3 regions of the Micromonospora sp. NPDC051141 genome follow, and region 3 is predicted to be linked to each of the others. Evidence: riboswitches for the same ligand, from Rfam matches in the RefSeq annotation. Region 3 holds a riboswitch; each other region holds the start of a gene.
What was found. A riboswitch is a leader RNA that binds a small molecule or an ion and turns the genes downstream of it on or off. The one in region 3 is predicted to bind cobalamin.

Region 1 (3,265 bases), on a different contig from region 3:
GGTGAGAACTCCGGAAAGCATCCGAGACAAACGACACCCCGCTCCGCGAACTGCGGTGAGCGGGGTGGAATCGGACCTCGGCGGCCCGGACTTCACCCTGTAGACCTCGACAGTGGAAGCCGCTCGTCCCAGGCGAGGCGTTCCGGCTCGCGAGAAGGCTCTCGCTCACGGTTGCGGGTCAGCGCCGGCTTCTACCGGCTTCCCCCCACACGGGACGTATGCAGTTGTGTCCCCGGCGTACACCGGGTGCGGTCACCGTACCGCCCGGACGCCGTCCGGCGCCAGGGCGGTGACCGGGACCCGCTGCGATGCCGGTCACCGCCCTGGCGCGGCTCATCAGGGGGCGGTGATGCCCGGTGCGGCGCCGGCGCCGAACGACCAGCCCTCAACGCTGCCCGGGGCGGGGTTGTAGCTGGCCGCGCCGGAGGAGCTGTAGGACCAGGGGCCGCCGTGCGGCGCATGCCAGTACGACCAGTAGGCGGTGGCCGGTGGGGTGTTGACGCACGGGTCCGTCGCGGCGGTCGGCTTGCCGTTGATCCGACAGACGAACGCCAGCCCCCAGCGCTGGGTGCCGGTGACCGTGAACCCGGCACCCTGCAGAGCAGCGATCCCGGTCGCCGGGTCGCCGGGAGCACAGCCGACCTGGATGCCGCCGCCGAGGGCGGCGTAGTCGACGACGACGGTGACCCCCGAGGTGCCGGTGCAGGCCGCGGCCTGCGCGGCCTGCGGCGCGGGCTCGACGGCGGTCAGGGCGACGGCGGCCAGCGCGGCGGTCAGCAGACCGGCGAGCCGGGCCCGGATGGTGGATGGACGAAGGGACACGGATCCTCCTGAAGGTGGTCGGATGGCAGGGCGCTTACGGGCAGGCGAGGACGGGTGCGCCGGGGGCGGCGCCGGCGGCCGACAGGTCGGCGTAGCCGGTGCCGGTGAGGCCGAGGACGGCCTGGGCGGTGGCGCGGGCGGCGGTGTCCGGGTCGAACGCGCCGCCGTCGAAGTCGACCGCGCCCCGCCGGTCTGGCGTCGACGCGCAACCGACCTGCAGCCCGGCCAGGAACCGGTGCGCCCGGGCCCAGGCCAGCGGCCGGCCGGCGGCGCGCAGTGCCTGCGCGGCGAGGCCGGTGCTGTTGGCGTTCGGGACGCCGTCCGCATTGGCGAAGCCACCGTCGGGTCGCTGCACCGAGACCAGCCAGCGCAACCCGGCGGCGGCGTCGGCTCGGCGGCCGGTGGCCCGCAGCGCCTGCACAACCAGGGCGGTAGCGTCCACATCGGAGTGGCACGTCGGTTGGGCGGGCAGCACCGGGTAGCCCCCGTCGGGACACCGGGTGCCGGCCAGCCATGCAGCCGCTACCGGTGGCGCACCCTGCGAGGTGCGATCCAGGGCGAGTAGGGCGAAGGACTGGCTGAAGGCGTTGCTGTAGTCGCCGTAGGCCGACCGGTCGGAGAATCGCCCGGTGGGCGCCTGGAGCGACCGCAACCGGGCGATCAGGTCGACCCCGCCGACGTCGGTCGGGTTCCCGCTGCGGACCTCGACGGCGAGGGCCAGCTTGGCGGTCGCCCCGGCGTACGCCTCGGCGGCGCCGTCGCCGAGGTAACCGTCCCGGACGTCGGGTCGGGTGACCCAGGCCAGGGCCCGCGCGGCGGAGTCGTCGGCGACACCGGCGGCGGCGAAGGCGAACACCGCGTCCAGGGTCAGCCCCTGGTCCGGGTACGCGACGCCGTCGAAGACCACCTCGAAGCGTTCTCCGTCGACGAGTTGCCGGGCCAGCCACCCGGCGGCGGCCTCCGGCCGGTTCGGGCCGGGGACGGCGGCTACCCGTCCGGTCACGGCGGATGCGGGGGCGGCGAGGGTGAGGGCGGCGAGTACGCCGCAGAACAGGGCGAGCAGGGGATGCCGGCTCAGGCGGACGACCATCGGAAGCGCCTTTCCGGCCCGGCGGTCGTCAGAAACCCGGCCGACCGGCGGTACGCGGAGTCGACCGGGACTCCGACCCGTGGGCCACGACGGGTGGGGGAGCGGATGCGCGCGTACGCCGGGTATTCGGGCTCACCGCCGGGTGACTTGCCACCTCGGACGGCCTACCGTTGCGGGCCAGCGCCGGACTTCGACCGGACTTCCCCCGCACGGACGCGCGTTTGGTTAAGTTGTGGCGACAGTCTGGCTGGCCGCGACCACCCATGTCAATCCGTCGTCGGCCGTCAGCGGACAGTAACCGCCGTCTGCTCGCCGCGCGTGGGGATCGGCCGGTGCCGCGGGCCGGGTGGAGCGGGCCGCCACTCCACCCGGCGCGCCGGTTAGCTGCCGCGTACCTCGACCGCCGCAGTGACCAGGTGTTCCAGCGACGCCTCGACTCCGGGTAGCCGCGGGTCTTCAGCCCGTAGTCGGGGTTGACCCACAGCCGCTGCGCGGGGACCGCCGCCGCCCGCAGCAGCGCGTCCACGACCTCGCCCCGGGACGGCACCCGGGGCGAATGGATCTCCCACACCCCGGGCCCGACACCGCGCTGGTAGCCGATCGCGGCGAGATCGTCGAGGACCTCCATCTTCGACCGGGACACCTCGATGCTGGCGACGTCGGCGTCGAGGGCGTCGATGGCGGTGATGACCTCACCGACCTCCGAATAGCACAGGTGGGTGTGGATCTGCGTGCCGTCGGCGAACCCGCAGGTGGCCAGCCGGAACGCACCGACCGCCCAGTCCAGGTAGGCCATCTGGTCGGCCCGCCGCAGCGGCAGAGTCTCCAGGATCGCCGGCGCGTCGACCTGGATGATCCGGATGCCTGCTGCCTCCAGGTCCCGGCACTCTTCCCGCAGCGCCAGCGCGACCTGGTCCGCGGTGTCGCCCAGTGGTTGGTCGGTCCGGACGAACGACCAGGCCAGGATCGTCACCGGACCGGTGAGCATGCCCTTGACCGAACGGTCGGTCAGCGACTGGGCGTAGGTGGACCAGTCGAGGGCCGTCGCCCATCGTATGCGCCCGACAGGTGCTGTGGGCAGACCTGCCCGGCCCTCGGGAGCGGCGTTCGCTGCCGCATCGTCGATGCGCGACCGAGTAGCGTCGCGACATCGGGCACAGGCCTGCGACGGCGGAGGGGAACCGGTGGGTCAGAAGATCGACAGGGTGACGTTCGTGGTGGACGGCAGCGAGTGGACCGCCATGCGGCCGGAGGACTTCGAGCGACTGGACGCCTCCCGCAGGCAGGTCGGCGCGACCGCCGCCCGGGCCAACCGGTTGGAGCACGAGTTGCGTCAGACACGGGCCCGCCTGG
Region 2 (3,265 bases), on a different contig from region 3:
CCGACGTGACCGCCCGGTTCGGCGCCGCCCGCGCCACCAGCCCGACGATGTGATCCCGGCGTGACCGCAGCCACCCCCGCCGCGGCCGAACTGGTCCAACGCGCCGCCGGGGTTATCGCCGCGAAGCACCGCGGTGACCTTGACGGCGCCGAGGAACTCCTCGCCGCGTTCCCCGGCGAGCGGGCCCGCACGCTCGGCTTCTATCTGCTTGCCGATCTGGCCCTCGGCCTTGTGCGGGCCGGCAGCGGCCAGTCCATGGACGACCTGATGCGAGAGTTGTCCCTGCTGGTCGCCGCGACCGCGGACGACCGACCATCCGAGAGACCCTGAGGTCGGCTCCTCCGCGCGCGGAGGAGCGTCCCGCCCCGGCCTTACACGGCCGGGGCGAAGCGCCAGGATCGCGTCGTCGGGCGGGTCGGGGTGTCAGCCGGTCGCCAGCCGTAGTCCGAGCGCGACGAACGCCACGGCACATACCCGGTTGATCCGGCGCGACCAGCGGCCACTGGCCAGCCGGCCGGCGAGCCGCCCGGCGCCGGCGCCCAGCGCGATGTCGACGGCGAGTTGCACGGCCACGAAGAGCGCACCGAGCAGGATCAGCTGCGCGGTGGTGTTCCCCGCTCCCGGGTGGACGAACTGGGGCAGGAACGCCACGCTGAACAGGATCATTTTCGGATTGAGCAGGTTGGTCACCAGTCCGCGCAGGAACGCCCGCCCGTCCCGGTCGTCGGACCGCGCTGCGGTGGCGCTGGAATTGTGGGCGCTGCGTAGCGTCCGCACGCCGAGGATGATCAGGTATGCCGCGCCGGCCCATCGGATGGCGGTGAACAGCAGCGGCGAAGCCGAGATCACGGTGGCGAGGCCGCCGACGACCGCCGTGACGTGCACGGTCTCCCCGGCGGCGACGCCGAGCGCGGCGACCATCCCGGCTCGGGTGCCGTAGCGGGTGGCGTTGGCCAGGACGAACATCATGTCCGGGCCGGGGGTGACCATGAGGACGACGATCGCGGCGAGGTAGCCGGCGAGCGTCGCTGTGGACAGTCCGAGCATGTTTCAGCCCTCCCCGGCGCCGTCGAGTAGTGCCTGGCGCAGGGCGAGTCTGTGCTGTCGGCGGATCTGCGCCTCGCGGTAGCGGCGCCGGTCGCCGTCGGTCTGGGGCAGCAGCGGTGGGACGGTCCGGGTTTGGCCGTCGTCGTCGATGGCGACCATGACCAGGTGGGCGGTGGCCACGTCGACGGGGGGTACGGCCCGGTCCCACCGGTCGGCGGTGACCTTGACCGCGACCTCCATGGAACTGCGGCCGGCCCAGGTGATCCGGGCGTCGACGTGGACGACGTCGCCGACGCGTACCGCGCGCAGGAAGGCGGTCTCGTCGATGGCGGCGGTGACGGCCGGTCCGTCGGAGTGCCGGGCGGCGACTACACCGGCGACGGAGTCGATGAGGTTGAGGATCCGGCCGCCATGGACCGTGCCCATCAGGTTGGTGTGGTGCTGGTCCATGATCTGCGACAGCGTCAGGTGCGACGCCGACGGCGCCCGGCCGGCGATGGTGGTGTCGTGCACGGTGGTAGTCCGTCCCTCGGGGCCACACCGCCGGGGCCGTGAGTACGCTGGCGGGGGCCAACCGCGTCCGGCGCGGCGTGCCACCCGTGCAGCCCTCCCGCGGAGCCGACGGCAGCGCAGACGGTTGTGTGCGCGGCGCGGGCAGGTCTTCGGACTCGTGGGCGTGGCCGGGGTCGCCGGTCTCCTACTGGCCGTCGCTTCCCAGGCGGTGAAACCCAGTGCTTCGTTGACGGCGGTCGTTCCCACTCACCGCTGCGGGGCAGTCCCGGATTTCCACCGGGTTCCCTCTTACGACACTCGGCCGGGTCTGGCCGGGCGAACCAGCGCCGTCCGGCAGCGTATCCCGCCGCCGGTCATGGCTGGGGTGGTCGCGAGGGCTGGTGTGAGGTATCTCCCTGGGCGCCGTGAACGCCCGTTTGCGGGTCGGGTGCGACGGGCTTTACCGGGAGCGGCTCGGGTGCGGCGAAGGTGATCGGTGCGCCGAAGGCCGCCTTCCGGGCGGCGCGGCGTAGCGCGGCGAGCACGGCAGGGCCGGCGAGGATGATCGCCACGGCGGTGGTGATTGCCCGGCCGGTGTCCCAGCCGAAGGTGGAGGTGACGGCGCTGAACACGGCCAGGCGGTGCAGGTTCTCCAGCACCGGGGCGCCCGGCAGGTAGGACAGTTGGGTGTCCGCGCCGGTGCTGAACGGCCAGAACCACAGGTTCATCAGCAGGCCGTAGCCGTAGGCGGCGAGCGCCCCGTATCCGGCGAGCACGGCGGTTTCGGCCCGGCCGCGCAGTCGGGACGGCAGCAGTCCGGCGCCGAGGCCGATCCACGAGGCGCACAGCATCTGGAACGGCAGCCACGGTCCGACCCCGGCGGTGAGTAGGGCGGAGGCGAACAGCGAGGTGGAGCCGAGCAGGAACCCGAAGCCGGGGCCGAAGACCCGGCCGGCGAGGACGAGCAGGAAGAAGACGGTTTCGATGCCGGCGGTACCGGCGCCGAGGGGACGCAGCGCGGCGTTGACGGCGGCGAGCACGCCGAGCATCGCCAGGGCTTTGCTGTCGATGCCGCCGGAGCTGAGTTCGGCCAGGACGAGCGCCACGAGCACCGGCAGCATGATGACGAAGACCAGCGGCGCCTCACCGGTGCGGGCGGTGGTCTCGGGCTGCGCGGGGACGAAGAACGGCCAGGTGAAGGTGGCCAGCGCGGCGGCCGAGGCGAGCGTCAGCACCACGGCGGTGCGCGGCGCGACCCGCAGCACGCTCATGTCGGCGCTCCGGCAGGGCGAAGCGCGGTGGCCACCTGGTCCACGGTCAGCCACGGTTGCGGTGCGAGGACCTTGGCGACCTGGGGCGCGAAGGCCGGTGAGGCGAGCATGACCTCCGCGGTGCTGCCCTCGGCGACGATCTCCCCGTCGGCCATCACGATCACCTGGTCGGCCATTGTCGCGACGAGTTCGACGTCGTGGGTGGCCAGCACCACGCTCCGGCCGGCGGCGGTCAGCTGCCGTATGAGCGTGCCGAACTGTTTCTTGGCGTGGTAGTCCAGGCCGCGGGTGGGTTCGTCGAGCAGGATCACCGGTGGGGCGGCGGTGAGCTGGACGGACAGCGCGAGGGCCAGTCGTTGTCCCTCGGACAGGTCGCGGGGGTGCCGGTCGCCGGGCAGGTCGGGGACGAGCTGGTCGAGGAGGGTTCGGCAGGTGCCGGTGGGTGCGTCGCTCTC
Region 3 (3,265 bases):
CGGCGGTCGGACCATGCTCTCCACCCGCTCGTACCCGCCGCAGCAGCGCGCCGACGAGCGGCCGGGCGAGCCAGAGGGCGACCACGACGACGAGGGCCACGGTGCCGACCGCGAGGGCGATGTCGAGGCCGCCGAGACTGCCGGCTGCCATCGCGGCCACGACCGAGAGCAGCAGCCAGCCGACAACGTCGTCCACGATGGCCGCGCTCATGATCAGGTGGCCGATGTCGCGGTGCAGCAGTCGCATCTCCCACAGGGTCTTGGCGATGACCGGGATGGCACTGACACCCATCGCCACCGCGAGGAACAGGGCGAAGACCGGGCGGTCGGTGCCGGCCGGGAGCACGCTGGACGGGAGGAGCAGTCCCAGGCCGACGCCGAGCGCCAGGGGGACGACGAGTCCTCCGATGCTGACCCGGGCGGCCGCGCCACCGGCGCGGCGTAGCTGCCCGAGGTCCAGGTGCATGCCGGTGAGGCCGACCAGCAGAAGCACGCCGAGTTGACCGACCGCGTCGAGCAGGTGCAGTTGTTCGGGCTGCTGGGGGAACAGCCACCGGGACAGGTCGGGCACGGCCGCGCCCAGGACCGACGGACCGAGCACCACGCCCGCGGTCAGTTCACCGACCAGCGAGGGCATGCCCGCGCGTACCGCGAGGCGCCCGAGCGCGATGGCGGCGGCCAGCAGGATGCCCACCTGGAGCAGGAAGATCAGTAGCGGATGGGTGCCGAGAGGTGCGACCGGTACGGCCACCAGGAGTCCTTTCGGTGCGGGCGCGCGGACGCGGCCGGGAAACGCCGTGGCGGAGCCGACCCGCCGCGGCGTCGGTGTGGGCCGTGGCGTCAGCCGGTCGACGAAGCACCACTCCCGGATTGACTGTCGCCAACGAATCGACCTTCCCAAATTCGTTGAGATCACTCAAGACATCGGACAGCCGGATCGGGAAAGCTCGCGGGAAGGCGGCCGACGCGTTCTCGGGGCGCGCGGATCGTGCTGTCGGAACGTGCGGAGAGGTAAGCCGCCGGATGACCGCTTGTGAGTCTCCATCCCGCCACGGGCGCGGTCCTCGATCAGGGTATTGTGCCGGGCGGCACGAACTGTTGCGAGGTGCCCCACCCGGTGGTGGGGAGAATCGGGAAGCCGGTGTGACTCCGGCACGGGCCCGCCGCGGTAACCAGGGAACTGCCGCCCACGCGCACGTGTGCGCAGTCACTGGCCGAACCGGCTGGGAAGGCGGGCGGACCGGTGTTGATCTGGGAGTCCGAAGACCGGCCTCGCGTCATCGGCCCCACCGGGTGGGGCATGAGCGCAGCGGGAGCCTGCCCATGATCAGCGACATCTACGACGTGATCCACCGTCGCCGCGACGTCCGCGGCCAGTTCACCGGCGAGCCCCTCGACCCCGGTGTCCTCGACCGGGTCCTGGCCGCGGCGCACGCCGCGCCCAGTGTCGGACTGTCCCAGCCGTGGGATTTCATCCTGGTCCGTGACCGGGACCTGCGCGAAGCGTTCCACCGGCACGTCCGGGCCGAGCGTGACACGTTCGCCGCCACTCTCGACGCCGAGGCGGCCCAGCGGTTCTCCCGCATCAAGATCGACGGGATCATGGAGTCCACGCTGTCGATCGTGGTGACCTACGACCCCGACCGTGGCGGCCCCGCGGTCCTGGGCCGGCACGCCATCGCCGACGCCGGCCTGTACTCCGTGTGCCTGGCCATCCAGAACCTCTGGCTGGCCGCCGCCGCCGAGAACCTCGGCGTCGGCTGGGTGTCGTTCTACCGCGAGCGGTTCCTCCAGCGGTTGCTCGCCATTCCCGCGGGCATCCGACCCGTCGCCTGGCTCTGCCTCGGCCCCGTCACCCACCTCGAAGCGGTGCCCGATCTCGAACGGCACGGCTGGCGTCGTCGCCGCCCCCTGGGCGCGGCGATCCACCACGACCGCTGGAACCCCGGATCGGTCACCGGCTGACGTCGGTCCACCGGGTCGGGGCCGGTGGCCCGGCCGGCATCGCGCGGCAGGGTCACCGGCCCGGGTGATCGTGACGGCGTCCCATCCGGAGAAACCGATCAACGCATTTCGATGGCGCGATCGCGCCCACCCCTGGCGGGAGGGGCGTTGACCCGGGGTCGGAAGGTGTGGCAGCATTCGCGGCCTGACGGCAGTGAAGGAAGCCGGTGCGATTCCGGCGCGGTCCCGCCACTGTCACCGGGGAGCGATCCCCCCTCGCGAGTCACGGCCGTGTGCGTGCGGCTGGAAGGCCGGGGGAGAGCGTCGATCCGGAAGCCAGGATACTTCGGCCGTCGGACGTACCCCAGGGCGTGGACACCCGAGGAGGACCCGATGACGCACGGCATCTCTTTCATCGACGATCATCGTCATGACCCGCACGGTGGACGCTCCGCCGCACCCGTCGCCCGGCAGGGCGCCGGTCGTGCCGGCATGCCCCGCGCCGGCGCACCCGGGACCGTGGACCCCTTCGGTCGGGGCGCCTGCCGCCGGCGTTGACCGCTCGCCGACCCGCGTCCCGGTGAGTCGCGCCGCGGGTCGCCGCACCCGCTGACGCCGCTCCCCTCCCGCTTCGCCCCGGTCGCCTCCGTGCGACCCCGAGCGTCACTCTCCGGAGTTTCCCGTGCGCATCCTGTTGCTCTCCACCGCCGACACCGACCTGTTGGCCGCCCGCGCCAGCGACGCCGACTACCGGCTCGCCAACCCCGCACGGGTCGCCGCCGACGCGGTGCCCGCGCTCGTCGACGGCGTCGATCTCGCCGTCGTACGCCTGCTCGGCGGCCGGCAGACGTGGCCGGACGGGCTGGCCGCCGTGCTGGCCGGCGGCGTCCCCACGGTGGTGCTCGGCGGTGAGGCGCTGCCCGACGCGGAGCTGATGGCGGTCTCCACCGTGCCGTCCGGTGTGGTCACCCAGGCGCTCGCGTACCTGGTCGAGGGCGGCCCGGCGAACCTGGGCCGGCTGGCCCGGTTCCTGGCCGACCGGGTGCTGCTCACCGGCGAGGGCTTCGCCCCGCCCGTGCCCACCCCGGCCTACGGCGTGCACGGCGATCCGGAGATCGTGCCCGGCCGGCCCACCGTGGGGATCGTCTTCTACCGGGCGCACGCGCTGGCCGGCAACACCGGCTTCGTCGACGTGCTCGCCGACGCGGTACGGGCCGCCGGCGGGAACCCGCTGCCGATCTTCTGCGGCTCGCTGCGGGGGTTGACCACCGGCGCCGGTCCGCTCGGACTCTTCGGCCGGTGCGACGCGCTGCTGGTCACC

Region 1: linked by a shared signal. The riboswitch ahead of ACIA6B_RS24795 (peptidase) and the one ahead of bluB (5,6-dimethylbenzimidazole synthase) in region 3 are both predicted to bind cobalamin.
Region 2: linked by a shared signal. The riboswitch ahead of ACIA6B_RS24760 (acyl-CoA thioesterase) and the one ahead of bluB (5,6-dimethylbenzimidazole synthase) in region 3 are both predicted to bind cobalamin.

Annotation. Positions count from the first base shown of each region.
Region 1 is NZ_JBITFD010000014.1:99,668-102,932, forward strand. Features, by position in the region: cobalamin riboswitch at 114-262, opposite strand; gene ACIA6B_RS24790 (hypothetical protein) at 337-822, opposite strand; gene ACIA6B_RS24795 (peptidase) at 857-1,912, opposite strand; cobalamin riboswitch at 2,011-2,146, opposite strand; partial or broken gene ACIA6B_RS24800 (5-methyltetrahydropteroyltriglutamate--homocysteine S-methyltransferase) at 2,400-2,900, opposite strand; gene ACIA6B_RS24805 (hypothetical protein) at 3,097-3,265, shown strand, end outside.
Region 2 is NZ_JBITFD010000014.1:91,559-94,823, forward strand. Features, by position in the region: gene ACIA6B_RS24745 (superoxide dismutase) at 1-53, shown strand, start outside; gene ACIA6B_RS24750 (superoxide dismutase) at 61-330, shown strand; gene ACIA6B_RS24755 (LysE family translocator) at 424-1,047, opposite strand; gene ACIA6B_RS24760 (acyl-CoA thioesterase) at 1,051-1,497, opposite strand; cobalamin riboswitch at 1,704-1,851, opposite strand; gene ACIA6B_RS24765 (ECF transporter S component) at 1,914-2,810, opposite strand; gene ACIA6B_RS24770 (ABC transporter ATP-binding protein) at 2,807-3,265, opposite strand, start outside.
Region 3 is NZ_JBITFD010000020.1:32,041-35,305, forward strand. Features, by position in the region: gene ACIA6B_RS29355 (cation:proton antiporter) at 1-751, opposite strand, end outside; cobalamin riboswitch at 1,087-1,290, shown strand; gene bluB (5,6-dimethylbenzimidazole synthase) at 1,324-1,965, shown strand; cobalamin riboswitch at 2,162-2,291, shown strand; gene cobN (cobaltochelatase subunit CobN) at 2,627-3,265, shown strand, end outside.